4 regions of the Streptomyces sp. NPDC002676 genome follow, and region 2 is predicted to be linked to each of the others. Evidence: riboswitches for the same ligand, from Rfam matches in the RefSeq annotation. Region 2 holds a riboswitch; each other region holds the start of a gene.
What was found. A riboswitch is a leader RNA that binds a small molecule or an ion and turns the genes downstream of it on or off. The one in region 2 is predicted to bind cyclic di-AMP.
Positions count from the first base shown of each region.

Region 1: another riboswitch for cyclic di-AMP. It lies ahead of ACWD3E_RS30800 (transglycosylase SLT domain-containing protein); the one in region 2 lies ahead of ACWD3E_RS29710 (M23 family metallopeptidase).
Region 3: another riboswitch for cyclic di-AMP. It lies ahead of ACWD3E_RS13705 (transglycosylase family protein); the one in region 2 lies ahead of ACWD3E_RS29710 (M23 family metallopeptidase).
Region 4: another riboswitch for cyclic di-AMP. It lies ahead of ACWD3E_RS24075 (NlpC/P60 family protein); the one in region 2 lies ahead of ACWD3E_RS29710 (M23 family metallopeptidase).

Region 1 is NZ_JBSFVT010000014.1:131,727-138,887, reverse strand. Features, by position in the region: gene ACWD3E_RS30815 (ABC transporter ATP-binding protein) at 1-871, opposite strand, end outside; gene ACWD3E_RS30810 (LolA family protein) at 958-2,169, opposite strand; gene ACWD3E_RS30805 (polyprenyl synthetase family protein) at 2,394-3,404, opposite strand; cyclic di-AMP (ydaO/yuaA leader) riboswitch at 4,042-4,222, shown strand; gene ACWD3E_RS30800 (transglycosylase SLT domain-containing protein) at 4,227-4,715, shown strand; gene ACWD3E_RS30795 (HAD family hydrolase) at 4,728-5,540, opposite strand; gene fahA (fumarylacetoacetase) at 5,896-7,113, shown strand.
Region 2 is NZ_JBSFVT010000013.1:114,885-122,045, forward strand. Features, by position in the region: gene ACWD3E_RS29695 (DNA gyrase/topoisomerase IV subunit A) at 1-2,344, opposite strand, end outside; gene ACWD3E_RS29700 (M16 family metallopeptidase) at 2,602-4,008, shown strand; gene ACWD3E_RS29705 (M16 family metallopeptidase) at 4,005-5,393, shown strand; cyclic di-AMP (ydaO/yuaA leader) riboswitch at 5,628-5,790, shown strand; gene ACWD3E_RS29710 (M23 family metallopeptidase) at 5,803-6,555, shown strand; gene ACWD3E_RS29715 (GntR family transcriptional regulator) at 6,760-7,161, shown strand, end outside.
Region 3 is NZ_JBSFVT010000004.1:86,217-93,377, reverse strand. Features, by position in the region: gene ACWD3E_RS13720 (hypothetical protein) at 1-878, shown strand, start outside; gene ACWD3E_RS13715 (cytochrome P450 family protein) at 875-2,158, shown strand; gene ACWD3E_RS13710 (transglycosylase family protein) at 2,349-3,485, shown strand; cyclic di-AMP (ydaO/yuaA leader) riboswitch at 3,669-3,837, shown strand; gene ACWD3E_RS13705 (transglycosylase family protein) at 3,842-4,510, shown strand; gene eno (phosphopyruvate hydratase) at 4,809-6,116, shown strand; gene ACWD3E_RS13695 (FtsB family cell division protein) at 6,222-6,698, shown strand; partial or broken gene ACWD3E_RS13690 (DUF501 domain-containing protein) at 6,727-7,131, shown strand.
Region 4 is NZ_JBSFVT010000008.1:273,447-280,607, reverse strand. Features, by position in the region: gene ACWD3E_RS24085 (hypothetical protein) at 1-11, shown strand, start outside; gene ACWD3E_RS24080 (tellurite resistance/C4-dicarboxylate transporter family protein) at 35-1,003, opposite strand; gene ACWD3E_RS24075 (NlpC/P60 family protein) at 1,105-2,310, opposite strand; cyclic di-AMP (ydaO/yuaA leader) riboswitch at 2,319-2,474, opposite strand; gene pcrA (DNA helicase PcrA) at 2,760-5,252, shown strand; gene ACWD3E_RS24065 (M23 family metallopeptidase) at 5,324-6,901, opposite strand; gene ACWD3E_RS24060 (esterase/lipase family protein) at 7,152-7,161, opposite strand, start outside.

The sequences.
Region 1 (7,161 bases), on a different contig from region 2:
GCGCGGCGTTCACCTCGGCGAGGTCCCGTCCGGGCGGCTCGGCGGTCACCCGGGCGCCGTCGGCGACGACGTCCCCGACGCCCTGCTCCTTCAGCACGCGTGCCGCTTCGGCCGCGTCCGGCGTCGTCACCACGAGCCGGCCGCGCGCCCCGGCGGCCAGATCGGCCACCGCGCCCTGGGTGATCAGCCGGCCCTGTGCCATGACCGCCGCGTGCGTGCACACCTGCTCGATCTCGTCGAGTAGGTGGGAGGAGAGGAAGACGGTCGTGCCGTCGGCGGCCAACTCCCGTATCAGGGCCCGGATTTCGCGCATGCCCTGCGGGTCGAGGCCGTTGGTCGGCTCGTCCAGGACGAGCAGTCTGCGCGGCTGGAGCAGCGCGGCGGCCAGCCCCAGGCGCTGCTTCATGCCGAGCGAGTACGCCTTCGCCTTCTTGCCCGCGGCGGCGCCGAGTCCGACCCGGTCCAGCGCGGCGGAGACCCGGGCGCGCCGGGTGCGCGGGTCGGCGGTCGGGTCGGCCGCGTCGTAGCGCAGCAGGTTGTCCCGGCCGGAGAGGAAGCCGTACAGGGCGGGGCCCTCGATGAGCGCGCCGACCTGCGGGAGGACGGCGCGCGCCGAGCGCGGCATGGCTTGGCCCAGGACGCGGGCGGAGCCCGAGGTCGGCTCGATCAGCCCCATCAGCATGCGGATGGTGGTGGTCTTTCCGGAGCCGTTCGGGCCGAGGAAGCCGAAGACGCTGCCCGCCGGGACGGTCAGATCGAGACCGTCGACGGCGAGCTGCCCACCGCGGTAGCGCTTGGTGAGGCCGCGCGTGGCGATGACGCTCGCCACCGCGTCCCCGGGCTCCCGCTGCGTGGCGGACGGTGCGTCCATCGGCTCCCTCGTCTCGTCGTGCTCCAGTCGTACGCCAGGGGGACCCGTGAGCCCCCCTGCCCCGGTTCACCGCCCCTGATTCGGGGTTACTTCCCCTCGTTCGCCGCCTTCACCAGCGCGTCCTTGGTGACCGTGCCGACATACACCTTGCCGTTGTCCGTGATCAGGGCGTTGACCAGGCGGGTGTGGAAGACGGTGCCCTTGCCGAACTTCCCGGAGACCTTGTCGCCGAGCGAGCCGAGGAAGCCGCCGAACGCACCGCCCTTGTCGCCGCTGGGCATGCCGCCCTTGGCGCCGGTGTCGAAGACGGCTATGGAGTTCCAGCCCTTGCCGAGGACGTCATGGCCCCCCATGCCCGCCATGCCCTTGCCGAAGTCCTCGCCGGGCCTCGGCGCGTGCTGCCGTGCCCTGGACTCCTTCTTCTCCTCGGTGACCTTCGCACCCTTGGGCGGGGTGAAGTCGAAGGTGCGGGCGGCCGGTTCGGCGAAGGAGACCTGGGTGAAGCCGACGTCGAGGACGGCAGCGCCGCCGCTCGCCGGGGTCAGCGTGAACTTCAGCGGCTGACCCGTCTTCGCGTCCACGGCGATACTGATCGCGCCGACCGTGCTGCCGGACTGCCTGGGCTTGATCAGCAGCTTGTAGGCGTCGCGGCCGGCGACCTGGGCGGTGCCGTCGACGGTGACGGACGTGGTGTCGTCCACCGACTTCAGGGCCTGGTCGGCGAAGTCCTTGGGCGTGGCCGGGGGCTCGGCCCGGTGCTCCTTGGCCGAGCCGGCCGAGGAGCCGTGGTAGACCTCGTTGCTCTTGCTGTCGTAGCCCCACACGTCCTTGCCGTTGTGGATGAGGCTGTACTCGGCGCCGCTCTCCAGCAGCGACAGCTTCTGCCGGTCCGGGCCGTCGAGGGCCACGCGCAGGGTGTGCGTGCCGGAGACCAGCTCGGTGAGCTTCGCCTTCGGGTCCGCGGTCGAGCCGTCGCCGTGGCCGCCCCGGGCCGCGCCGGACATCAGGCTGTTCTCCAGGCCGCCGAAGTTCGGCAGGCCGAGGTCGGTGTCGATCTTCACCGTGCCGGACAGCTGCTGCACGTCCGACTTGGCTATCTTCTCGATGAGCTGCTGTGCGGTGATCTTCGGCAGGTCGGGGTCACCGGAGGCGGCGAGCGCCGGGACGAGCCCGATCGTGGCCGCCGCCACCCCCACCACCGCGACCGGGACGACGTACCGGGCGGCCTTGCGGCGTCCGGTACGCAGGTCCCCGTCCTGCGCGACGTCCATTGCGTCGTCGGATTCGTACGGTGCCATGTGTGCCTTACCTCCGTCGTCGGCGGCGGCTGTCCTCACGCTGGTCCACCTGAGCCGCCATTCTCACCCGAATCGGTGAGGAGTGGTGATTTCCGTGGTTCCCATCTGACCAAATCGGCCGTGAGGAAGCGTCAGACCTCGGAGCCAACTCCGTGTACGCCTGCGGTATGACACGAAAGGGCGGCAGCTCCACCCGACCCGTAGGGGTCGTCCCGAAGCCGGGCTCAGCCGGCCCGGAACACCACCGCGTCGCACAGTTCCGTCAGCGCCGCCTTGGCGTCGCACTCGGGCAGCGGGGCCAGCGCGGCGCGCGCCTCCTCGGCGTAGCGGACGGCGTCCCGGCGGGCCTGCTCCAGCGCGGGGTGTGCGCGCAGCGCGGCGAGCACCTCGGCGTGCCGGGCGTCGTCGCTGAGGTCGGAGTCCAGCAGCTCGCACAGCGCGAGGTCCTCGGGCAGCCCCAGCTTGGCCGCCCGCTCGCGCAGCCGGAGCACGGGCAGGGTCGGGATGCCTTCGCGCAGGTCGGTGCCGGGGGTCTTGCCGGACTCGTGCGAGTCGGAGGCGATGTCCAGGACGTCGTCCGAGAGCTGGAAGGCGACACCGAGCCGCTCGCCGTACTGGGTGAGGACGTCGACGACCGTCTCGTCGGCGCCGGACATCATGGCGCCGAACCGGCACGAAACCGCCACCAGCGCACCCGTCTTGCCGCTGAGCACGTCCAGGTAGTGGTCGACCGGGTTACGGCCGTCCGAGGGACCCGCGGTCTCCAGGATCTGACCGGTCACCAGCCGTTCGAAGGCGAGGGCCTGCACCCGGACCGCCTCGGGGCCGAGGTCGGCGAGGATCTGGGAGGCGCGGGCGAAGAGGAAGTCGCCGGTGAGGACCGCGACGGAGTTGCCCCAGCGGGTGTTGACGCTGTCCACACCGCGGCGCACGGCGGCCTCGTCCATGACGTCGTCGTGGTAGAGCGTGGCGAGGTGGGTCAGCTCCACGACGACGGCGGACGGCACCACGTTCGGCGCGTACGGGTCACCGAAGCGCGCCGCGAGCATCACGAGCAGCGGCCGGAAACGCTTCCCGCCGGCCCGGACGAGGTGCTGCGCGGCCTCGGTGATGAACGGGACCTCGCTCTTGGTGGCTTCGAGCAAACCTTCCTCGACAGCCGCCAATCCGGCCTGGACATCGGCTTCGAGAGCCTGGTCCCGCACGCTCAGCCCGAACGGCCCGACGACGGTCACGAGGGGTCTCCTGTCTGCTGTGTCTCTGTTGGCGATTACACGGTTTGTCGATAGGTCGCCGCTATCACTTCAAGTCAGCGTATCCGGTCCGCTTTCGATCACCGATAGCGCCCACCGCTCGAGACACTCATGCACATCCGTACGTCCTACCCCCACGACTCCCACCGGCGGACGGTACGAGGGGGTACGCGCACGTATGGCGGACCCCGCCGGACGCGCCGGCCCCCGCGCCGCGTCGGCGAGTCGCGACGGGAGCCGTGGCCGGCCACCGAACCCTCCGAAATCAGCTGTGACGCGGACCACTTTCCCGTCTCCAATGGGTGAAGCAAATCCCCTGAAACCCCCGAATCGCCTGAATCCCCTTAATACCTCATGCCTGATTTGCCATATTTTGCCCATTCGTGAGTTGGGTCACTCACGCCCACCGGAACGCCTCGCCGGGAATAGTCGCCCCCACCCCTTCCCACCCCTTGCCGCAAAGGCGAGTTGAGTGTTGGCAACTGCAAAGGATCAAGTACCACATTCAGAACAGATCAAGGTCAACTGGGTTGATCTACGAATCTGGTACTTGTTCCGGACATGTGCTCTCGCATACGTTCCGGGCCATCAGGCGGACGCCGAATCCTGCCGCCGCCTGAAAGACCCATCGACGAACTCATTTCGTACGGCAGGAGCGGGGGACCCAGGTATGCCGCCGGCCCGGTCGACACATGTCGCACCGGAACGGCTAGGGGTGAAGTCGTGCCGTCTCGACGGCCCGGCCGGGCACTCCCCAGCCCGAACCCGACAGCTCACCTCGCAGGCGCCGGAGAGGACTTCCCCATGTCTGCTGCCGTTCAGCCCCGCCGCACCCGGAACAACCGCCTCCTCCGCGCGCTCGCCGCCGCCGGCACCGGCGTCGCCGTACTCGCGATCCCGCTCATCGGCGCCACGAGCGCATCCGCCGCCGGCGGGACGACGACGACCGCCGCCACCACCCTCGCGGGGTACCCGAACAACCTCGACGGCTGGATCCGCGAGTCGCTCGCGATCATGGCTCAGAAGGGCATCCCGGGCAGCTACAACGGCATCTACCGCAACATCATCCGGGAGTCCTCGGGCAACCCCAACGCCATCAACCTCTGGGACTCCAACGCGGCCAAGGGCATCCCGTCCAAGGGCCTGCTCCAGGTCATCGACCCGACGTTCAACACGTACCACGTGGCCGGAACGTCGTTCAACATCTACGACCCCGTCGCGAACATCACCGCCGCCTGCAACTACGCCGCCGCGCGCTACGGTTCGATCGACAACGTCTTCAGCGCGTACTGACATACCCCCCGGTCAGTCGGTCGGGAACAGTCTTTCGAGGACGACGGCGATGCCGTCGTCCTCGTTCGACTTGGTGAGCTCGTCGGCGACCGCCTTGAGTTCGGGGTGCGCGTTGGCCATGGCGACGCCGCGGCCGGCCCAGGCGAACATCGGGATGTCGTTGGGCATGTCGCCGAAGGCGAGAGCCTGTTCGGCGCCGATCCCCAGCAGGTCGGCGGCGAGCGCGAGCCCGGTCGCCTTGGTCACCCCGCCGGGCTGGAGCTCCACGGTGCCCGGCCCCGACATGGTGACCGTCGCCAGCGAGCCCACGACCGAGCGCGCGAGTGCCGCCAGCGCGTCGTCGGACAGGTCGGGATGGCGCAGCAGCACCTTGCTGATGGGCTCCGCCCACAGATCGTCGCGGCGGCCGACCCGCACCGCGGGCAGGGTCGGATGGGGCATCCGGTACCCGGGCTCGATGAGCGTGAGCCCGTCCACGCCGTCCTGGTCGACGGCCGCGTGGACCTGCCCGACCTCGGCCTCGATCTTGCCGAGCGCGGTCTCGGCCAGCTCCCGGTCGAGCCGCACCGACCGCACCAGGCGGTCGGCTCCGGCGTCGTACACCTGCGCGCCCTGCCCACACACCGCGAGCCCCGTATATCCGAGGTCGTCCAGCAGGGGCCGCACCCTGGGTGCCGGGCGGCCCGTCACCACCAGGTGCCGGGCGCCGGCCCGCGCCACCCGCGCGAGCGCGGCGCGCGACCGGTCGGAGACGGTGTCGTCGCCGCGCAGCAGCGTCCCGTCCAGGTCGGTGGCGATCAGTGAATACGCGGGGGAGGCGGCCATGATCAGAGAATACGGACCTCGCGCCCCACCCGACTCCCCCTGTCACCCTGTGCACTTATGTACTTCCCAGCCCCAAGTGGGGCCATCCGCTTGCCTGATGGCCTCCTTCGTAGGAGTGGAGCGGCCTCAGCCATGGGCCGCCTGCGGACCGGATCCACCCCGTCCGCCCCCAAAGGCAGCCAAGCCGGGGATTGCCACCCCGACAAGACTTTTCCGGGCATCAAGAACTCTTCAGTCATCACCCGCACAACCCTTCGGGCACTGCCCAAGACACCTGCCTCCGCCGTAACGTGTGGCGCGACCACATGGAACGCATCGCCGCGCAAGGCGCCGGATGAGAGTGAGGCAGTACCCCATGCCCCCCTTCGACGTCCCCGAGGGTGACCCCTTCGGTCCGCACAACCTTCCCTATGGCGTCTTCTCGCCCTCCGGCAGCACGGAGCGGAGGGTCGGCGTCCGGCTCGGGGACCACGTCCTCGACGCGGGCGCCGCGGCCACCGCCCTCGGCTCGCCGCACCACGCGCTGCTCGCGAAGCCCACCCTCAACCCGCTGCTGGCCGCCGGCCGCACGGCCTGGTCCGAGGTGCGGCGCGCGCTGACCGCCTGGGTGACGGAGCCCGCGCACCGCGAGACGGTCGAGCCGCTGTTCCACCCGCTGTCCGAGGTCACCCTGCACCTGCCGTTCGAGGTGGCGGACTACGTCGACTTCTACGCCTCGGAGAACCACGCGCGGAACGTCGGCCAGATCTTCCGCCCGGACGCGGCGGACTCCCTCACCCCCAACTGGAAGCACCTGCCGATCGGTTACCACGGCCGCTCCGGCACGGTCGTCGTCTCCGGCACGGATGTCGTACGACCCTCCGGGCAGCGCAAGGCGCCGGCCGACCCCGCCCCCGTCTTCGGCCCGTCGGTCCGGCTGGACATCGAGGCCGAGGTCGGCTTCGTCGTGGGCAAGCCGTCCGAGCTGGGCACGCCGGTCGCGCTGGGCGACTTCAGGGAGCACGTCTTCGGGCTGTGCCTGCTGAACGACTGGTCCGCGCGCGACATCCAGGCCTGGGAGTACGTGCCCCTCGGCCCCTTCCTCGGCAAGTCCTTCGCCACCTCGGTGTCCGCGTGGATCACCCCGCTGGAGGCGCTGGAGCACGCGCGCGTGGCGCCGCCGGAGCGCACGCACCCGCTGCTGCCCTACCTGGACGACACGGCCGAGGGCGGGCAGCCGGACGGCTACGACCTGCGGATCTCCGTGGCGATCAACGGCCATGTGGTCGCCGAGCCGCCGTTCTCCACCATGTACTGGACCGCCGCCCAGCAGCTCGCCCACATGACGGTGAACGGGGCCTCGCTGCGCACCGGCGACTTGTACGGCTCGGGCACGGTCAGCGGCCCGGAGCAGCATCAGCGCGGCTCCCTGCTGGAGCTGACCTGGAACGGCCGCGACGCCCTCGAACTCCCGGACGGCAAGCGCACGTTCCTGGAGGACGGCGACGTGGTCACCATGTCGGCGTGGGCGCCGGGGCCGGACGGGAGCCGGGTGAGCCTGGGCGAGGTCAGCGGGCGGATCGTGTCGGGCTGACCTCCGGGAGCCGAGGGCGCGGCTAAGAGACTGGAGTGACCGGCGGGG
Region 2 (7,161 bases):
GTGCCGGGACGGGGCCCGCCCAGCCCAGCGACAGGCAGTCCTCGCCCTTCAGGAACCGCTGGCAGCGCACGCCGCCGGTGGCCCGGCCCTTGCGCGGGTACTGGTCGAACGGCGTCAGCTTCGCCGTCGTCTGCACGGAGTCGTCCAGCGTGCCGCGCGAGCCCGCCACCGTGAAGACCACCGCGTCGGCCGCCGGGTCGACCGCCGTGAACGAGATGACCTTGGCGCCCTCGGTGAGCTTGATGCCCGCCATACCGCCCGCCGGACGGCCCTGCGGGCGCACGATGGACGCCTGGAAGCGCAGCAGCTGCGCATCGTCGGTGATGAAGACCAGGTCCTCCTCGCCGGTGCGCAGCTCCACCGCGCCGACGATCCGGTCGCCGTCCTTGAGCGTGATGACCTCCAGCTCGTCCTTGTTGGACGGGTAGTCGGGCACCACGCGCTTGACGACGCCCTGCTCGGTGCCGAGCGCCAGGCCCGGCGAGGACTCGTCCAGCGTGGTCAGGCAGGCCACCGTCTCGTCGTCCTCCAGGGAGACGAACTCCGCGAGCGGGGCCCCTCCGGCGAGGTTCGGCGCCGTCGCGGTCTCGGGCAGCTGAGGCAGGTCGACCACGTTGATCCGCAGCAGCCGGCCCGCCGAGGTCACCGCGCCGACCTCGCCGCGCGCGGTCGCCGGAACCGCCGAGACGATCACGTCGTGCTTGACCCGCCGCGCGTCCGCCTCCTCGGCGAACGGCTCGGCGGTCGACGTACGGGCCAGCAGCCCCGTCGAGGACAGCAGCACCCGGCACGGGTCGTCGGCCACCTGGAGCGGCACGGTGGCCGCCGCAGCGCCTCCGGCCTCCAGCAGGACCGTACGCCGGTCGGTCCCGAACTGCTTGGCGACGGCGGCCAGTTCGGCCGAGACCAGCTTGCGCAGCTCCGTGTCGGACTCCAGGATCCGGGTCAGCTCCTCGATCTCCGCGGTGAGCTTCTCCTTCTCCGCCTCCAGCTCGATGCGGTCGTACTTGGTGAGCCGGCGCAGCGGCGTGTCGAGGATGTACTGCGTCTGCACCTCGCTCAGCGAGAAGCGCTCCATCAGGCGCTCCTTGGCCTGCGCGGAGTTCTCGCTGGACCGGATCAGCCGGATGACCTCGTCGATGTCGACCAGCGCGGTGAGCAGGCCCTCCACCAGGTGCAGCCGGTCACGCCGCTTGGTGCGCCGGAACTCGCTGCGGCGCCGCACGACGTCGAAGCGGTGGTCGAGGTAGACCTCCAGCAGCTCCTTGAGGCCGAGGGTGAGCGGCTGGCCGTCCACCAGGGCCACGTTGTTGATGCCGAAGGACTCTTCCATCGGGGTCAGCTTGTAGAGCTGCTCCAGGATGGCCTCCGGCACGAAGCCGTTCTTGATCTCGATGACCAGGCGCAGGCCGTGCTCGCGGTCGGTGAGGTCCTTGACGTCGGCGATGCCCTGGACCTTCTTCGCGTTGACCAGGTCCTTGATCTTCGCGATCACCTTCTCCGGACCGACCGTGAACGGCAGCTCGGTGACGACCAGGCCCTTGCGGCGGGCGGTCACGGTCTCGATCGAGACCGTCGCGCGCATCTTGAAGCTGCCGCGTCCGTTGGCGTACGCGTCCCGGATGCCGTCCAGGCCGACGATCCGGCCGCCGGTGGGCAGGTCGGGGCCCGGGACGTGCTTCATCAGCGCGTCCAGGTCGGCGTTCGGGTGTCTGATCAGGTGGCGGGCCGCCGCGATGACCTCGCGCAGGTTGTGCGGCGGCATGTTCGTCGCCATGCCGACCGCGATGCCCGAGGAGCCGTTGACCAGCAGGTTCGGGAAAGCGGCCGGCAGCGCCACCGGCTCCTGCTCCTGGCCGTCGTAGTTCGGCGTGAAGTCGACCGTGTCCTCGTCGATCGACTCGGTCATCAGGCTCGTCGCCTCGGCCATCCGGCACTCCGTGTACCGCATGGCGGCCGGCGGGTCGTCGTTGCCCAGCGAGCCGAAGTTGCCGTGGCCGTCCACCAGCGGCAGACGCATGGAGAAGGGCTGCGCCATACGCACCAGGGCGTCGTAGATCGACGCGTCGCCGTGCGGGTGCAGCTTGCCCATGACCTCGCCGACGACGCGGGCGCACTTCACATAGCCCCGGTCGCGGCGCAGGCCCATCTCGTTCATCTGGTAGACGATCCGGCGGTGCACGGGCTTGAGACCGTCACGGGCGTCCGGCAGGGCGCGCGAGTAGATGACCGAGTACGCGTACTCGAGGTAGGAGCCACGCATCTCGTCGACGACGTCGATGTCGAGGATCCTCTCCTCGAACGAGTCGTCGGGCGGCGGGGTCTTCGTGCTGCGGCGGGCCATCGCTGCCTGGCTCCTTGCTGAAGCGATTGACGGATCTGACGCGGACCATTGTGGACCGCGGCACTGACACCATGGTCCGCGACCCGGTGGCAACGTGGTCCACGACCCGGTCCCCACGCGCGACGCAGGCTACGTGATCCGCTGTGGGCGTACGTCCGGCGGGAACTTCGCCGCCGCTGCGCGCGCTTGCATACAGTGGCAGGACCGGCAGGAAAACCGCGGTTTCGACGACCGCCTCCGCTCGCGAAGGGACGTACATGCCCATGGGTCACACGACCACAGCCGAGGCAGGCTCCGGGGGCCTGACAGCGACCGAGCACCGCCTGGCCAACGGTCTGCGCGTGGTGCTCTCCGAGGACCACCTGACCCCGGTGGCGGCGGTCTGCCTCTGGTACGACGTCGGCTCGCGCCACGAAGTCAAGGGACGCACCGGTCTGGCTCACCTTTTCGAGCACCTGATGTTCCAGGGCTCCGGTCAGGTGAAGGGCAATGGCCACTTCGAGCTGGTCCAGGGCGCCGGCGGCTCGCTCAACGGCACCACCAGCTTCGAGCGCACCAACTACTTCGAGACCATGCCCGCCCACCAGCTGGAGCTCGCGCTGTGGCTGGAGGCCGACCGCATGGGCTCGCTGCTCGCTGCCCTGGACGACGAGTCGATGGAGAACCAGCGGGACGTCGTCAAGAACGAGCGGCGCCAGCGCTACGACAACGTGCCCTACGGCACCGCCTTCGAGAAGCTGACCGCCCTCGCCTACCCGGAGGGCCACCCCTACCACCACACGCCGATCGGCTCGATGGCGGACCTGGACGCGGCCACCCTGGAGGACGCCCGCCAGTTCTTCCGCACCTACTACGCCCCCAACAACGCGGTGCTCTCCGTGGTCGGCGACATCGACCCCGTGCAGACCCTCGCCTGGATCGAGAAGTACTTCGGGTCCATCCCCGCGCACGACGGCAAGCCCGCGCCGCGCGACGGCTCCCTGCCGGACGTCATCGGCGAGCAGCTGCGCGAGGTCGTCGTGGAGGAGGTCCCGGCGCGCGCCCTGATGGCCGCCTACCGGCTCCCGCACGACGGCACGCGCGCGTGCGACGCGGCCGACGTGGCCCTGACCGTCCTCGGCGGCGGCGAGTCCTCCCGCCTGTACAACCGGCTGGTGCGCCGCGACCGTACGGCCGTTGCGGCCGGCTTCGGCCTGCTGCGCCTGGCCGGCGCCCCCTCGCTGGGCTGGCTGGACGTGAAGACCTCCGGTGACGTCGAGGTGCCGGTCATCGAGACCGCCATCGACGAGGAACTGGCCCGGTTCGCCGAGGAGGGCCCCACGCCCGAGGAAATGGAGCGCGCCCAGGCCCAGTTGGAGCGCGAGTGGCTGGACCGGCTCGGCACGGTCGCCGGCCGCGCCGACGAACTGTGCCGGTACGCCGTCCTGTTCGGCGACCCGCAGCTCGCCCTCACCGCCGTCCAGCGCGTCCTGGCGGTGACCCCGGAGGAGGTCAAGGAGGTCGCCCAGGCCCGCCTGCGCCCCGAAAACCGCGCGGTCCTCGTCTACGAGCCGCTGTCCGCCGAGTCGGCCCAGCACACCGAGGAGGCCGGGCGCGGCGAGGACCCGGAGCAGGAAGCGACCGTAGAGGCCGGCAACGAGAACGACGAGGAGACGGCCAAGTGACCGAGCTCGCCACGATGGACTTCCACCCCCAGCCGCAGGCCGGCGAGGCCAAGCCCTGGGCGTTCCCGGCCCCCGAGCGCGGCACGCTGGACAACGGCCTGACCGTGCTGCGCTGCCACCGCCCCGGCCAGCAGGTCGTCGCCGTCGAGGTGCTGCTGGACGCGCCGCTGGACGCCGAGCCGACCGGCCTGGACGGCGTCGCCACGATCATGGCGCGGGCCTTCTCCGAGGGCACCGACAAGCACTCCGCCGAGGAGTTCGCCGCCGAGCTGGAGCGGGCCGGCGCCACGCTGGACGCGCACGCCGACCACCCCGGCGTCCGGCTCAGCCTGGAGGTCCCGGCCTCCCGCCTGGCCAAGGGCCTCGGCCTGCTCGCCGACGCCATGCGCGCGCCCGCCTTCGCCGAGAGCGAGGTCGAGCGGCTGGTCCGCAACCGCCTGGACGAGATCCCGCACGAGCTGGCCAGCCCCGCCCGCCGGGCCGCCAAGGAACTCTCCAAGGAGCTGTTCCCGGCCACCTCGCGCATGTCCCGCCCGCGCCAGGGCACCGAGGAGACGGTCGAGAAGATCGACGCGGCGGCCGTCCGCGCCTACTACGACCGCCATGTGCGCCCCGCCACGGCCACCGTGGTCGTGGTCGGCGACCTCACCGGCACGGACCTGGACGAGCTGCTCGGCGACACCCTGGGCGCCTGGACGGGCACCCCGGGCAGCCCGCGGCCCGTGCCGCCGGTCAGCGCCGACGACACCGGGCGCGTGGTCATCGTGGACCGGCCCGGTGCCGTGCAGACGCAGCTGCTCATCGGCCGGATCGGCCCCGACCGGCACGACCGCGTGTGGCCCGCCCAGGTGCTCGGCACCTACTGCCTCGGCGGCACCCTCACCTCCCGCCTGGACCGTGTCCTGCGCGAGGAGAAGGGCTACACCTACGGCGTGCGCTCCTTCGGGCAGGTGCTGCGCTCCGCCCCGGACGGCACGGGCGCCTCGATGCTCGCCATCAGCGGCTCCGTGGACACCCCGAACACCGGCCCCGCGCTCGAGGACCTGTGGACGGTGCTGCGTACGCTCGCGGCGGAGGGCCTGACCGACGCCGAGCGGGACGTCGCCGTGCAGAACCTCGTCGGGGTCGCGCCGCTGAAGTACGAGACCGCGGCGGCCGTCGCGGGCACCCTGGCCGACCAGGTCGAGCAGCACCTGCCCGACGACTTCCAGGCCGCGCTCTACCGGCAGCTCGCCGCCACCGGCACCGTGGAGGCCACGGCGGCGGTCGTGAACGCCTTCCCGGTGGACCGTCTGGTGACCGTCCTTGTCGGTGACGCGGCCCAGATCAAGGAGCCGGTCGAGGCGCTCGGCATCGGCGAAGTCACGGTCGTGGCGGCCGAGTAGAGCCCGAGCGCACGCACGCGCGAGTGGGGCCCGGCGACTTACGGGTCGTCAGGGCCCCACGCCTGTGCACCGGCTGTTCCCCAGCCGCTCCCCAGATGTCCGAATTGGGGCGGAGGTTGCCTGTCTGGCCTGTGGGATGCGCTACAAAACTCCGGATCCGTTTGGGCGGGGAAAGCCACCCCCCGTAGCGTCGTGCGGGCTGTTCGTCAGGCAGTGCGCCGCACCCGCGGCACCGGACAGTCATCGCCGAGTCCCCGTACGGCGCGAGCCAGGGGAGCCGGGGACCCACACGTCCCCTGGGGTGAATCGGACTCCCGCGCGTGCGCGAGGGGGTCCGTAGGAGACCTTCCTGCTCCGAACCCGTCAGCTAACCCGGTAGGCGAGAGGGAAGGAAAGGACCAGCCACTTCATGGCGTTCATGTGCGCCACCGGGAAGCACCGCAAGCCCGGCCGGGTCAAGCGCACCACCGCTCAGGCGGCCGGCGTCGCGGCCCTGACCACCGGCGTCATCGGCACCCTCGCGGCCACCCCGTCGCTCGCCGCCGAGAACTCCGTCGAGCAGACCGGCCTCACCCCGGTCATCACCGTGAGCGACGAGATCGCCGAGCAGATCGACGCACAGGCCACCGCGCAGCAGCAGGCCGCCGAGCGGAAGGCGGCCGAGCAGGCCGCGGCCAAGGCCGCCGCCGAGCGGGCGAAGGAGGAGCGCGAGGCCAAGGCGCGCGCCGCCCGCGCGGCTGAGCGCAAGCGCCTGAACGCCTTCGTCGCGCCGATCGCCGACTCGTACGTCTCCACGGGCTACCGCGCCAGCAGCTCCCTGTGGTCCTCCGGCTCCCACACCGGCATCGACTTCCACGCGGCCAGCGGCACCCCGGTGCACGCGGTCGGCCTCGGTACCGTCGTCTCCACGGGCTGGGGCGGCGCGTACGGCAACCAGATAGTGATCCGGATGGCCGACGGCATGTACACCCAGTACGGCCATCTGTCGTCCATCGGCGTCACCGTGGGCCAGCAGGTCGTCCCGGGCCAGCAGATCGGCCTGTCCGGAGCGACCGGCAACGTCACCGGCCCGCACCTCCACTTCGAGGCCCGCACGACCCCGGAGTACGGCTCCGACGTCGACCCCGTCGCCTACCTCCGCCAGCACGGCCTGAGCGTCTGACACGCACCCCGAAGCGGCACTCGCGACGAAGCCCCGGTTCACCGAGCCGGGGCTTCGTCGTTTTTCGCGGCGTCCGCGGTGCCCGCTGACCAAAAAATATCCATGGATTCTGGGCCGCCGTCGGAAATTCCCGCACATTGCAATAGAGTCACGGAACACGCGTCCGTTGTCGACGTTTCACGGGGATTAAGGCGGAGGTCGGTCATGCGTATTCCGGCACACTCGGTGTGCACGGCGATCCGGGACGACATCGTGGCCGGTGTCCACGAGCGCGGCAGCCGCCTCACCGAGGAAGTCCTGGCCCGCCGCTACGGCGTCTCGCGCGTCCCCGTCCGCGAGGCCCTGCGCACCCTGGAGGCCGAGGGCTTCGTGGTGACCCGTCGGCACGCGGGCGCGTGCGTCGCCGAGCCGACCGAGCGGGAGGCCGCCGACCTGCTGGAGATGCGCATGCTCCTGGAGCCGCTCGGCGCCTCACGGGCCGCCCAGCGGCGCACGGAGGCCCATCTGAAGGTGCTGCGCGGCCTGGTGCGGCTCGGCCAGGAGCGGGCCAGGCAGGGCGGCAGCGAGGAACTGCGCTCGCTGGACGGCTGGTTCCACGAGACGCTC
Region 3 (7,161 bases), on a different contig from region 2:
AGCCGCTGGACCGCGGGGCGGTTCTCGGCGCGGCCCACGCGGCGCTGCGTTCGCGTATCGAGGCCGGGGACGTGGAGGTGACGTTCCGCCTCGCCGTCTACACCGAAGGCGACGAAGGCGTGTCCTTGCTGCGCCGTGCGGCCGACGCGGGACATGGCCCGGCGGCGGCGGACGTGGCGGAGATCCTGCTGCGCGAAGGGAATGAGCAGGACGCGCTCCCCTATCTGGAGGTCGCCGCCGTGACCGGAGACCGTTGGGCCGCGCTGCGCCTCGGCCGGATCCACCGCGAACGCGCCAAGCGCTGGCTGCGTACGGCCGCGAAGGCAGGGGACGGGGCGGCGGCGCACGAGCTGGCGGATCTGTTGCTCACGAGCGATGTCAAGGCGGCGAGAGACTGGTATCTGGAGGCGGATCACCTTGGCTACGCCGAAGGGGCCAGGAGCCAGGGCATGTTCCAGCTGATCGAGGGCCAGCGCGAGGCCGCGGAGATTTGGCTGACACGCGCTGCGGACGCGGGTGACGAGCAGGCGGCCGAGTTGCTTGCCGAGTTGCTTGAGGAGGCCGGCCGCGAGCCGAGGCCCTTGGACGACGACTACTTCGACGGGGACGCGGACCCCCTCTACTACCCGCTGGACCCCACTCATCAGGGCGCCCTTCTGGAGATGCGGGGATATCTCGACGAGGCCCGCGAGAAATACGAGAAGGGCTACACGGTGGGCGACTCCTACGGCGCCTACCGTCTCGCCGCCCTCCTCGACAGGGAAGGCAAACCGGACGAGGCCAGGCAGTGGTACCGCAAAGCCGCCGACATGGGTCACCCCGCTGCCCTGAAGGCCCTCGGCGAGACGTCGGACAAGCCGGATACCGTCAAGGGGTGACCAACCAGTTCAACCCCCAGCCCGCCCCCGGCGCCCCCGCCCCCGACCTCTTCACCTGGGAGTTCGCCGCCGACCCGTACCCGGCCTACGCCTGGCTGCGGGAGCACGCCCCCGTGCACCGGACGCGGTTGCCCAGTGGGGTGGAGGCCTGGCTGGTCACCCGGTACGCCGATGCCAAGCAGGCGCTCGCCGACCAGCGGCTGAGCAAGAACCCGGCGCATCATGACGAGCCCGCGCACGCCAAGGGCAAGACCGGCATCCCCGGTGAGCGCAAGGCCGAGCTGATGACGCACCTGCTGAACATCGACCCGCCGGACCACACCCGGCTGCGCCGGCTGGTCAGCAAGGCGTTCACGCCCCGCCGGGTCGCCGAGTTCGCGCCTCGTGTGCAGGAGCTGACCGACCAGCTCATCGACGGGTTCGCGGCGAAGGGTTCCGCCGACCTCATCCACGAGTTCGCCTTCCCGCTCCCCATCTACGCCATCTGCGACCTGCTCGGCGTCCCGCGCGAGGACCAGGACGACTTCCGGGACTGGGCGGGCATGATGATCCGGCACGGCGGAGGGCCCCGGGGCGGTGTGGCCCGTTCGGTGAAGAAGATGCGGGGCTATCTCGCCGAGCTGATCCACCGCAAGCGGGCGGCGCTGCCCGCCGAGCCCGCGCCCGGCGAGGACCTGATCTCGGGTCTGATCCGCGCCTCCGACCACGGAGAGCACCTCACCGAGAACGAGGCCGCCGCCATGGCCTTCATCCTGCTCTTCGCCGGTTTCGAGACGACGGTCAACCTCATCGGGAACGGCACCTACGCCCTGCTCACCCACCCCGAACAGCGGCAGCGGCTCCAGCGGTCCCTCGCCGCCGGGGAACGGGAGCTGCTGGAGACCGGCGTGGAGGAACTGCTCCGCTACGACGGCCCGGTGGAGCTGGCCACCTGGCGGTTCGCCACCCGGCCGCTCACCATCGGCGGGCAGGACATCGCCGCCGGCGACCCGGTGCTCGTCGTGCTCGCCGCGGCCGACCGGGATCCGGAGCGGTTCACCGACCCGGACCGGCTGGACCTGTCCCGCCGGGACAACCAGCACCTCGGCTACGGCCACGGCATCCACTACTGTCTCGGCGCGCCGCTCGCCCGCCTGGAGGGCCAGTTCGCACTCGCCACCCTCCTCACCCGCCTCCCCGATCTGCGGCTCGCGGCGGATCCGGCCGAGCTGCGCTGGCGCGGCGGACTCATCATGCGCGGCCTGCGCACCCTGCCGGTGGAGTTCACGCCCGTCCAGTAGGAGCCGCTCACCCCTCCCACAAGCGCGGCCCGGCCAGGCGAAGATGAAAGACGTACAACTCCGTGATCTTCACGTGATCTGCGCGGCATTAACTTGTGACAAGTGATCGTATGCCGATACGTTCACTCGTCAGCGTGGCGCCCAGCATCACCCGCCGCGCCGGTCCTGCTGTCGCACGAAAGGCTTCCGTATGCTCACCGGGAACGGTCGTCACCGTCGCCCCCGTCAGGCTCCGGCCCTCCTCGTCGCGGCCGGAGTGACCGGCTCCGCGATCGCCATCCCGCTCCTCGGCGCAGCAAGCGCCAGCGCGGCCGACGGCACCACGTGGGACAAGGTGGCCGAGTGTGAGAGCGGCGGCTCCTGGAGCGCCGACACCGGCAATGGTTACTACGGTGGCCTGCAGATTTCCCAGGACGACTGGGACAAGTACGGCGGCACGAAGTACGCCTCCAGCGCCGACCAGGCCAGCCGTTCGCAGCAGATCGCCGTGGCCGAGCGGATCCTCGCCGACCGGGGCACCACTCCCTGGGCCACCTGCGCCCTGCTCAACGGCCTGACCGCGCACTCCGGCTCCGTGGACGTCGACACGGGCGTCGGAAACCCGGGTTCGGACTCGGCCTCCGGCTCGCACGGCTCCGGTGGCTCCTCCGAGTCCGGGCATTCGCCGGAGGACCAGCAGGACCAGCAGGACCAGCAGGACCAGCAGGACCAGCAGGGTCAGGATTCGTCCGACTCCGCCGACACTTCGGACTCATCCGGTCTGTCGGATTCGTCGCCTTCGTCACCCTCTTCGCCGTCGTCATCCCCGTCGCGGTCGTCCGACTCCTCGGACGCCACCGCCAAGCCGTCCCCGAGTGCGAGCCGTGGCGCGGGCGAGGGCGGCGACTCCGAGGGCTCCGGCAAGGGCGGCGAAACCCCCAAGTCCGACAAATCCACATCATCCGACACTCAAAACGGGCAGGGGGACGGTGGCGCCACCACGGACCCCGCAACGGACGACTCGGACAATTCCTGGCAGAACGGCGGCTCTTGGAGCCTCGTCGACACCGGCTCGCTCAGTAGTGGTGGACGTCACCGTGGCGTCAGTGCGGACGAAAGCGTGACAAACGGTCAGAACGCCACCCGGTCCGGTCGTCATGCGTCCCGCGATGCGAGCACCTACGAGGTCCGTGAGGGCGACACTCTCTGCGCCATCGCCGACTCCCTTGACGTCGACGGCGGATGGCGCGCGCTCTACGGCCACAACAAGAAGGTCATCGGCGCCGACCCGAACCACATCGCCGCCGGTCAGACCCTGGAAATCGGTGCGGAAACGGGCCAGAAGTAGCGGGAGTTGACGCCCCACTAAGCGCCTGAATGTCCGGTTTGGTGAAAGTGTGGGATGAGTCTCAGAAGCCCTGATCGTCTTTGAAATTCCGCGGATCGCGTGGCTACGGTCAAGGCCGCTCGTCACCACGAGCCCCGGCAGTCGCAACGCCGAATCCTGCCAGCGGTTGCCCGGGAACAGTCGTCGCATCATGCGCCGTAGGCAGGAGCGGGGGACCCAAGGTAAGTGCCAAAACCGGCAGTTGACGTCGGTTGCGGCTTGGGGTGAAGCCGTGTCCCGAAAGGGCCGCGGCCGGGCAACTCAACCGGCCCGAACCCGACAGCTCACCTCGCAGGCGTCGGTGAGGGGATCGATCCATGCTGTTCACCGGTAAGGGCAAGCACCGCCGCCCGTTCAAGGCCACCCGCGCCATCGCACTCGCCGGAGTCGCCGGCGCCGCTGTCGCCGCCCCGCTCATGGCGGCCGGCAACGCCTCCGCCGCCACCGCCGCCGAGTGGGACAAGGTCGCCCAGTGCGAGTCCGGCGGCAACTGGTCCATCAACACCGGTAACGGCTTCTACGGCGGCCTGCAGTTCTCCGCCTCCACCTGGGCCGCGTACGGCGGCACCGCCTACGCCCCGCAGGCCAACCAGGCCACCAAGGCGCAGCAGATCACCGTCGCCGAGAAGGTCCTCGCCGCCCAGGGCAAGGGCGCCTGGCCGGTCTGCGGCACGGGCCTGTCGAACACGCCGTACAACGGCACCGCGGCGGCCCCGAAGGCCACCGCCACCCGCTCCACCGGCCAGGCCGCCTCCCGCTCCGCCGAGCGTACGGCCCCGGCCAAGAGCGCGACCGTCACCACCCCGACCGGCAAGAAGGTCAAGAAGGGCGACGGCGAGTACAAGGTCGTCAAGGACGACACCCTCAGCACCATCGCCGAGAAGCACGGCGTCAAGGGCGGCTGGAAGAAGCTGTTCGACCTGAACAAGGACATCGTCCAGGACGCCGACCTGATCTACCCGGGTCAGCAGCTGCACCTGAAGTAAGGCGCGGCCCCCAGTCCCCCCGCCCCGGCGCGTGTTCCCCCGTACGCGCCGGGGCGGGGCTTTTCCGTCCCCGCTGTTCGCCGCTCCCCTCCCCGCTTTCCGCCGCACTTTCCCCACTCTTCACCCGGGGGCTACCCGGGAACCCCTTTGTTCCGGGCGTGAACAATGGGTACCGTTTGCCTGTCCACGGGACGGTCGGTCGATGGCCGACGCCCCATGGACGGTTAGGCTCTAGGCGCAAGGCACAGCCCGCAAAGGCACACGCCCCGCACTTCCAGCGTCACATCCCAAGAAGGAGATGCTCGTGCCGTCCATCGACGTCGTCGTAGCCCGGGAAATCCTGGACTCCCGAGGCAACCCCACGGTCGAGGTCGAGGTCGGCCTCGACGACGGCAGCACGGGTCGTGCCGCCGTCCCGTCCGGCGCCTCCACCGGCGCCTTCGAGGCCATCGAGCTGCGCGACGGTGACCCCAACCGCTACCTGGGCAAGGGTGTCGAGAAGGCCGTCCTCGCCGTCATCGAGCAGATCGGCCCGGAGCTGGTCGGCTACGACGCCACCGAGCAGCGCCTGATCGACCAGGCCATGTTCGACCTGGACGCCACCGACAACAAGGGCTCCCTCGGCGCCAACGCCATCCTCGGCGTCTCCCTGGCCGTGGCCCACGCCGCCTCCGAGGCCAGCGACCTCCCGCTCTTCCGCTACCTGGGCGGCCCGAACGCGCACCTGCTGCCGGTGCCGATGATGAACATCCTGAACGGCGGCTCGCACGCCGACTCCAACGTGGACATCCAGGAGTTCATGATCGCCCCGATCGGCGCGGAGTCCTTCTCCGAGGCCCTGCGCTGGGGTGCCGAGGTCTACCACACGCTGAAGAAGGTCCTGAAGGGCAAGGGCCTGTCCACCGGCCTCGGCGACGAGGGCGGCTTCGCCCCGAACCTGCCCTCCAACCGTGAGGCCCTCGACCTCATCCTCGAGGCCATCAAGCAGGCCGGTTACATCCCCGGCGAGCAGATCGCGCTCGCGCTCGACGTCGCCGCGTCCGAGTTCTACAAGGACGGCAAGTACCTCTTCGAGGGCAAGGAGCGCTCCGCCGCCGAGATGACGGAGTACTACGAGGAGCTCGTCGCGGACTACCCGCTCGTCTCCATCGAGGACCCGCTGTTCGAGGACGACTGGGCCGGCTGGAAGGTCATCACCGACAAGCTCGGTGACAAGGTCCAGCTGGTCGGCGACGACCTGTTCGTCACCAACCCCGAGCGCCTCGCCCGCGGTATCGAGGAGGGCACCGCCAACGCCCTGCTGGTGAAGGTGAACCAGATCGGTTCGCTGACCGAGACCCTTGACGCCGTCGAGCTGGCCCAGCGCAGCGGCTACAAGTGCATGATGTCCCACCGCTCCGGCGAGACCGAGGACGTCACCATCGCCGACCTGGCCGTCGCCACCAACTGCGGCCAGATCAAGACCGGCGCCCCGGCCCGCTCCGACCGCGTCGCCAAGTACAACCAGCTGCTGCGCATCGAGGAGATCCTCGACGACGCCGCGGTGTACGCCGGCCGCAGCGCCTTCCCGCGCTTCAGGGGCAGCGTGGAGATCTCCAAGGGCTGACCCAACCCGGGGTAAGCCTTAGCCAGTCGTACGTACGTCCCCGCACTCGGTCCCGTACCGTGTCCGGGGACGTACGTGCGTGTGAAAGGGGAGGCGGAGAGCCAGATGGCAGTGAAGGACCGGGACCGTTTCTCCACCGCGACCAGGCTGCGCCTGCTCGGCGAGCAGACGGCGGCCCGGGTCTACCGCTCCCAGACCAAGCGGCAGGCCCGCCGCTCCCGGCTCACCGGCCGCGCGGCCCTGCTCGCCCTGGTGCTGTGCTCGCTCATCGTCGCCCTGGCCTACCCGATGCGGCAGTACGTCTCCCAGCGCGCCGAGATCTCCGACCTCCAGCGGCAGCGGGAACAGGCCCGCCGGCGCGTCGAGCAGCTGCGCGACCTCAAGGCGCGCTGGCAGGACGACTCCTACGCCGAGCAGCAGATCCGGCGCCGGCTGCACTATGTGATGCCCGGCGAGACCGGGTACGTGGTCGTGGAGCCGGGCGCGGCCAAGCAGTCCCGCGCCCAACTCGGGACCGCCCGCCGGCCCTGGTACGCGAACGTCTGGGACGGCGTCGACAAGTCCGACGCCTCCGACCAGTGAACCGACAGAAAGACAGCCGAAGACAGTCATGGAAACGCCTCCGCCGCCCACTCCGCGTACCGAGCCGACCGACGCGGACGTCGAGGCCTTCAAGCAGCAGCTCGGGCGACCGCCGCGCGGGCTGAGGGCGATCGCGCACCGGTGCCCCTGCGGCCAGCCGGACGTCGTGGAGACGGCACCCCGGCTGCCCGACGGCACGCCCTTCCCGACGACGTACTACCTGACCTGCCCGCGCGCCGCCTCCGCGATCGGCACGCTGGAGGCGAACGGCGTCATGAAGGAGATGACCGAACGCCTGCAGACCGACCCCGAACTGGCGGCGGCCTACCGCGCGGCGCACGAGGACTACATCCGGCGCCGCGACGCGATCGAGGTCCTGGAGGGCTTCCCGAGCGCGGGCGGCATGCCGGACCGGGTGAAGTGCCTGCACGTGCTGGTCGGCCACTCGCTGGCCGCCGGGCCG
Region 4 (7,161 bases), on a different contig from region 2:
TGTGGACCTGAGTTCGGCGCTCTCGGCCTGACGCTCAGCGCCCGGGCCTGACGGCGGCGCGAGCCGTCGGCACCGCGCCGGCGGCGACCGCGAGCCAGGCGGCCACCGCCACCCACGTCAGGACCCGCCCCGGCCCCTTCAGCCATGGAACGTCCAGCGCGGCGGCGACGGCCACCGTCGCCGCCGCCGTCATTCCCATCGGGAACACGGTCGCCCACCGCCGTACGTCGTAGCCCGGGCGCGGCCGGACCAGTTCGGCCGCCAGCAGCACGAGGTACCAGGCCACATCCAGCACGAGCAGGGCGACCGTCAGCGTACGCAGCGTCCCCCGGTCGTCGACGTTCCACAGGTACAGCCGGGCACTGTCGGCGGAGAGCAGCTTCGCCCCGGCCAGCGCCGAGATGGCGAGCGCCCCGCCCGCGATCCAGTGGTCCCCGGCCCCTTCCAGCACCTGCCGCGACTCGAACCGGGCCAGGGCGACGCCGTAGAGCACCAGCCCCAGGAAGAACATCACCAGCGCGGCGTGCGCGAGCCACGCCGTCGCCTCGGCCGCGGCCAGCGTGGCCCCCAGTACGGCGAGCCCCTGTGTGGCCACACAACACAGGAACACCGCTCCCGGCATGCGCCGCTCCCAGCGCCGTACGACGAGAACGAGCAGCACGGGCCAGAGCAGCGCCGCCAGCGCGAGCAGCGCCTCGGCCAGGGTCTGCCGGCCGAGCGTGGAGAGCCGGGTGCCCAGGACGGACGTCGCGGCCACGGCGGTGAGCGCCCCGGGACTTCCGGCCTCGGCCAGCCAGCGCCGCCGCTGCCCCGCCAGCCGTACGACGAACTCCGCGCCCAGCCCCAGCCAGGCAACGCAGGTCAGCCCCAGGAAGACCTGGGACAGCCCCTCGTCGCCCGTGAGATGCAGCCCCACCGACACGATCCCGGTGGCCATCACCGCGGTCCCGGCCGCAGGCGAACGCCGCGCCGACCAGGCACGCAGGGAGGAGAGGCGGAACATGCGCCCGATGCTAGAGAGGGACGCGGCTCTTCAGGGCGGGGCACGCGGGCGTGCGCCACGCCCTGAGCCGGTCGCGCCACGCTCCTGTGCCGGTCAGGCTCCTACGCCGGCCGCACCACGCTGTGGATGATCGATGTGCCGCCGTAGTAGACCGACTCCTCGCGGACGTACGCGCCCGGCTTGGGGGCGTGGATCATCATGCCGTTGCCTATGTAGAGGCCGACGTGGCTGATGTCGTCGTAGAAGAAGATCAGGTCGCCGGGGCGGGCGTCGGCGAGGGAGACCGTGGTGCCCACGTTGACCTGGTCCCAGGTGGTGCGCGGGAGGCTGACGCCGGCGGCCCGCCAGGCGGCCTGGGTGAGGCCGGAGCAGTCGTAGGAGCCGGGCCCCGTGGCGCCCCACACGTACGGCTTGCCGATCTGCGCGCGGGCGAAGGCGATCGCCTCCGCGGCCTTGGTGTCGTAGGAGCCGGAGGTGGTCGAACCGCCGGAAGAGGTGGATCCGCCGGACGAGCCCGAGGTGTCCGAGGAGCCCGAGGGCGACGGAGACGGCGAAGACGAGGGCGACGGGGTGCTCTGCTGCGCCGCTCGCTGGCGCGCCGCCTGCTGCTTCGCCAGCTCGGCCGCCTTGCGGGCAGCCTCCTCCGCCTTCTGCTTCTCGATCGCCGCCAGGCGCGCCTTCTCCTCGGCCGTCAGCTTGGACAGCAGTTCACGCGCGGTAGCGAGCTTCTTCTGGACGGTGGCCTTCGCCGTCTTCAGGTCGTCCTGCGTCTTGGTCAGCGTCTGGAGGCTCGTCGCGGCCTCCCGGCGCTTCTTCATGGTCGCCGTCTGTTCCGTGACGAAGTCGTCGACCGCGCTCTTCTGACGCGAGGTCAGCCGGTGCATCAGCTGGCTCTGGTCGAAGTAGTCCTGCGGATTGCTCGCGAGCAGGAAGGTGGCCGTGTCCGGCACGGTGGTGCCGGTGCGGTACTGGGCGGCGGCTATGGTGCCCAGTTCCTCGCGGGCCGCGTTGAGGCGTTCCGTGCGCTTCGCGACATCGTCACGGAGGCTGTCGACGCGCACGCGCTCCTTGCCGGCGCGCTCCTTGGCCGCGTCGTACTTCTCGGTCGCCGACTCGGCCTGCCGGTAGAGATCGTCGACCTTCTTCTGTACCTCCTCCACGCTCGGCTTCCCCTTGTCGGCGGCGGGGGAGGCGTTCGCCGACTGGGAGAGTACGGCCACGGAGGTCAGTGCGGCGGTGGCGAGGACGGGGGCGCGGAGGCCTGCTGTACGGGGCCCGACGGGGCGCGGCTTGCGGTGCGACGCCAAGGGAGGCGACTCCTTCCATGCGCCGCCTACCGGGTTAGCTGTCGGGTTCGGGCGGGTGCGTTCGGAAGGGTTGCCCTACGGCCCCCTCCCGGTGGGAGGCGGCCGATTCACCCCAGAGGTCGGTGGGTCCCCGGCTCCGGTCGCCGCGAGGGCGCGCCGGACTCGGCGGGGGCCGCGCGGCCCGGCGAGGTTCGCCGGTGGGGGTCGTACGGCCCGCACGCACGCTAGCCAACTCGTGGGACCTCTGTGAAGGTTGGTGCGTAGTATGTCCGATACATTTTCGTGACCTCGGGGGTGGAGGTGCGGGAAATCACGGCTGGGTCATCGGGCGCTTCCGCAGCGTGAGGGGCGGAAGAGGCCGGGTGGGGCCTGGCGGGGAGCCTCCCGTGGGGGGCGGGTTCTCGGGGCGGCCCACGGTTGTCAGTCCGGCGCCCTAGACTCGGAGAGCGATGAGCAGCCTCTTTGACGACAGCTTCCTGGCGGACCTCCAGCCCCCTCGCGGGCACGAGGAGGAGCCCCCGCCGCCGCCCGAGGACGATCACGCTCCGGAGCCGCTTCCGGACGATCTGTTCGGCGGGAAGTTCGACGTGCCGCCGGACCGGGACCCGTACTACCGCGACGGCGCCCCGCGCCCCGCGATCGACGCCGCGGCCCTGCTGGAGGGGCTGAACGAGAACCAGCGCGCCGCGGTCGTGCATGCCGGCTCCCCGCTGCTCATCGTCGCCGGCGCCGGCTCCGGCAAGACCCGCGTGCTCACCCACCGCATCGCCCACCTGCTCGCCGAGCGGAACGTACACCCGGGCCAGATCCTCGCGATCACCTTCACCAACAAGGCCGCGGGCGAGATGAAGGAGCGCGTCGAGCAGCTCGTCGGCCCGCGCGCGAACGCGATGTGGGTCATGACCTTCCACAGCGCGTGCGTGCGCATCCTGCGCCGCGAGTCGAAGAGGCTCGGCTTCACGTCCTCGTTCTCGATCTACGACGCCGCCGACAGCAAGCGCCTGATGGCCCTGGTCTGCCGCGACCTGGACCTCGACCCCAAGCGCTTCCCGCCCAAGTCCTTCAGCGCCAAGATCAGCAACCTCAAGAACGAGCTGATCGACGAGGAGGACTTCGCCGCGCAGGCCGCCGACGGCTTCGAGAAGACCCTCGCCCAGGCCTACGCGCTGTACCAGTCGCGGCTGCGCGAGGCGAACGCGCTCGACTTCGACGACCTGATCATGACGACGGTCAACCTGCTGCGCGCCTTCCCGGACGTCGCCGAGCACTACCGCCGCCGCTTCCGGCACGTCCTCGTGGACGAGTACCAGGACACCAACCACGCCCAGTACGCGCTCGTGCGCGAGCTGGTCGGTACGGGCGACCGCGCCTCCGAAGACGTCGACGTCCCCCTGAGCGAGCACGAGCTGCCGCCCGCCGAACTGTGCGTCGTGGGTGACGCGGACCAGTCGATCTACGCCTTCCGGGGCGCGACCATCCGCAACATCCTCCAGTTCGAGGAGGACTACTCGAACGCGACGACGATCCTGCTGGAGCAGAACTACCGCTCCACGCAGACCATCCTGTCCGCCGCCAACGCGGTCATCGAGCGCAACGAGTCCCGCCGCCCGAAGAACCTGTGGACCAACGCCGGCCAGGGCGCGCGCATCACCGGCTACGTCGCCGACACCGAGCACGACGAGGCCCAGTTCGTCTCCGACGAGATAGACCGCCTCACGGACGCGGGCGAGGCGAAGGCCGGGGACGTCGCCGTCTTCTACCGCACGAACGCCCAGTCCCGTGTCTTCGAAGAGGTCTTCATCCGCGTCGGCCTGCCCTACAAGGTCGTCGGCGGCGTCCGATTCTACGAGCGCAAGGAGGTCCGGGACGTCCTGGCCTACCTGCGCGTCCTCGCCAACCCCGAGGACTCGGTGCCGCTGCGCCGCATCCTCAACGTGCCCAAGCGGGGCATCGGCGAGCGCGCCGAGGCGATGGTCGACGCCCTCGCCCAGCGCGAGAAGATCAGCTTCCCGCAGGCCCTGAAGCGGGTGGACGAGGCGTACGGCATGGCCGCGCGCTCCACCAACGCGGTCAAGCGGTTCAACACGCTGATGGAGGACCTCCGCACGATCGTGGAGTCCGGCGCCGGACCGGCGACCGTCCTGGAGGCGGTGCTCGAACGCACCGGCTACCTGGCCGAGTTGCAGGCCTCCACCGACCCGCAGGACGAGACCCGCATCGAGAACCTCCAGGAACTCGCGGCCGTGGCCCTGGAGTTCGAGCAGGAGCGTGAGGAAGGCGAGCAGGGCACGCTGGCCGACTTCCTGGAGAAGGTCGCCCTGGTCGCCGACTCCGACCAGATCCCGGACGAGGAGGACGGCGACGGCGTCATCACCCTGATGACCCTGCACACCGCCAAGGGCCTCGAGTTCCCGGTCGTGTTCCTGACCGGCATGGAGGACGGCGTCTTCCCGCACATGCGCGCCCTCGGCCAGACCAAGGAGCTGGAGGAGGAGCGGCGCCTGGCGTACGTCGGTATCACGCGCGCGCGGGAGCGGCTGTACCTGACCCGCTCGGCCATGCGCAGCGCCTGGGGCCAGCCCTCGTACAACCCGCCCTCCCGCTTCCTGGAGGAGATCCCGCCCGCCCACATGGAGTGGAAGCGGACGGGAGCCACCGCGCCGGTGTCCTCCGGGCCCGCGTCGGGCATCGCGGCCTCGCTGTCCTCGTCCCGCTCCCGCTCCTCGGCGGCGGGCGCGTCCGGCTTCGCCACGCGGCGCGCCACGGAGAAGCCGGTGGTGGGGCTGGCCGTCGGCGACCGCGTGACCCACGACCAGTTCGGCCTCGGCACGGTGGTCGCGGTCAAGGGCACGGACCCGAAGAACGCGGAGGCGACGATCGACTTCGGCGACGACAAGCCGAAGCGGTTGCTGCTGCGGTACGCGCCGGTCGAGAAGCTGTAGGAAGAAGCCGTGGACGAGTGAGCCCCGCCGGATATCGGCGGGGCTCACTCGTAACGGTCTTCAGGCCGGGCTCAGGTCGGGTCCAGGCCGTGGCTGCGCAGCCACGGCAGGGGGTCTATGGCCGCCCCGCCCGCCGGCCGTACCTCGAAGTGCAGGTGCGGGCCGGTGGAGTTGCCCGAGTTGCCCGAGTAGGCGATCGGCTGGCCGGCCTGGACGCTCGTGCCGGGGGCAACGCGGTAGCTGGAGAGGTGGCAGTACCAGGTCTCCGTGCCGTCCTTCGCCGTCAGGATCAACATGTTGCCGTAGGCGCTGTTCCACTTGGTCGAGACGACACCGTCGGTCGCGGCCATCACCGTGGTGCCGTACGACACCGGGAAGTCGATGCCCGTGTGCACCGACATCCAGTTGACGCCGGCCTGGCCGAAGTAGGCGCTGAGCCCGTGCTGCAGGACCGGCAGCACGAACTTGGGGCGCAGCCGCTCCTTGAGCGCGGCCTCGGCCGCCGCCTTTTTCTTCTCCAGCTCCTGCTGCGTCTTGAGGTCGATGCGCTCCTGCGTACGGCTCGCCCGGTCGGCGAAGTCGTCGGCGCCGGCGGAGAGGCTCCTGAGCTGGGTGTCCAGCTTGTTGTTGGCGACCGACGGCTGCACCGCGTGCGCGTCCGGGGCGGAGGCGGTGGTCTCCTTGCCATCGTCGGTCAGGCCGCCCACGGTCGCGGCGGCGATCCCGGCGACCCCCATGACACAGACGGAGGGGACCGCGACGGTCAGGAGCGCGGAGCGCTTGGCGGGCGTACGGCGCCGGGACCGCCCCGCGCCACGCGAGCCCCCGCGGGGCGCCGGGGCCGGGCCGGTCTCCTCCTGGTCCTCCAGCAGGCCGGTCACGGCGGGCAGTTCGCCGGTCGAGGACAGCTCGTCGTCTTCGGCGGGGTCGTCCTCGAAGCCAGAGTCCTCGAAGCCAGAGTCCTCGAAGCCAGAGTCCTCGTCAGAGTCCTCGAAGTCGATGTTTTGGTAGTACGGGTCCTGGAAGCCGGTGTCCTCGTACGCCGTGTCGCCGTACGGCGCCTGCTCGGACACGGTGGTGGAGTGCTGGTCGAACGGTTCGGCAGGCTGCTCGTGGTGAGCGGCCACGGCCTGGCCGTCGGCGTTCCACTGGGTGGCGTCGTACGCGCCCGTGTCGAAGGTCTGGGTGCCCCACTGCCACTGCTGGGTCGGGTCGGCGCCGCCGGGCTGCTCGGACACACCGGGCTGGAGCCAGGTGCTCGCGTCCCAGTGGCCGCTGATGTCGTTCCCCGTGGCCTGCGCCGGGACCGCCCAGGCGGTGCTGTCGTAGACGCCGGAGTCGTAGGCCGCGTGGTGCTGGGCCGCGTACGGGTCGTAGTGCAGGTTCTGGCCGGTGCCGGTCTGCCACTGCGTGGCGTCGTACGAGCCGGTCGCGTGCGCGTCGCCCGGGAGGCGGCCGAAGAGCGGATCCGCGTCGTAGGCCGGGGCGGGTCCGGAACCGGCGGCAAAACCAGTGGCGTCGTAGCCGCCGTACGTGGTGAGGTCGCCGTAGTGGACTCCCTGCGCTCCGTAGGGCGCGTGGGTCGCGGAGGAGGCGTCCGAGGCCGGGGCCGGGGGTGTCATGGTCCCCGACGGGTGACGGTCGTTCACCAACTTCTCTTTCGCCTCGACGACAGGGGCTGCCAGAGCAGTGCGGCGACTGTACCCGCCGGTACCTGGACCCGACAATCTTCGGCTGGTTTCGCGTTGGCCGGAAACGGGCATTCGGCCGTGTTTCGGGGGAGGCTGGACCTGAGTTTGGCCTTGTGTTCGAAGAATGTTCGGTGAGGAGTGACGGTCCGTCGCCGATTCTTCATCTGTGCGTCGCTTGTGCGGCGGTCTCGGGCGACCTCAGCCGGCCTCAGGCCACC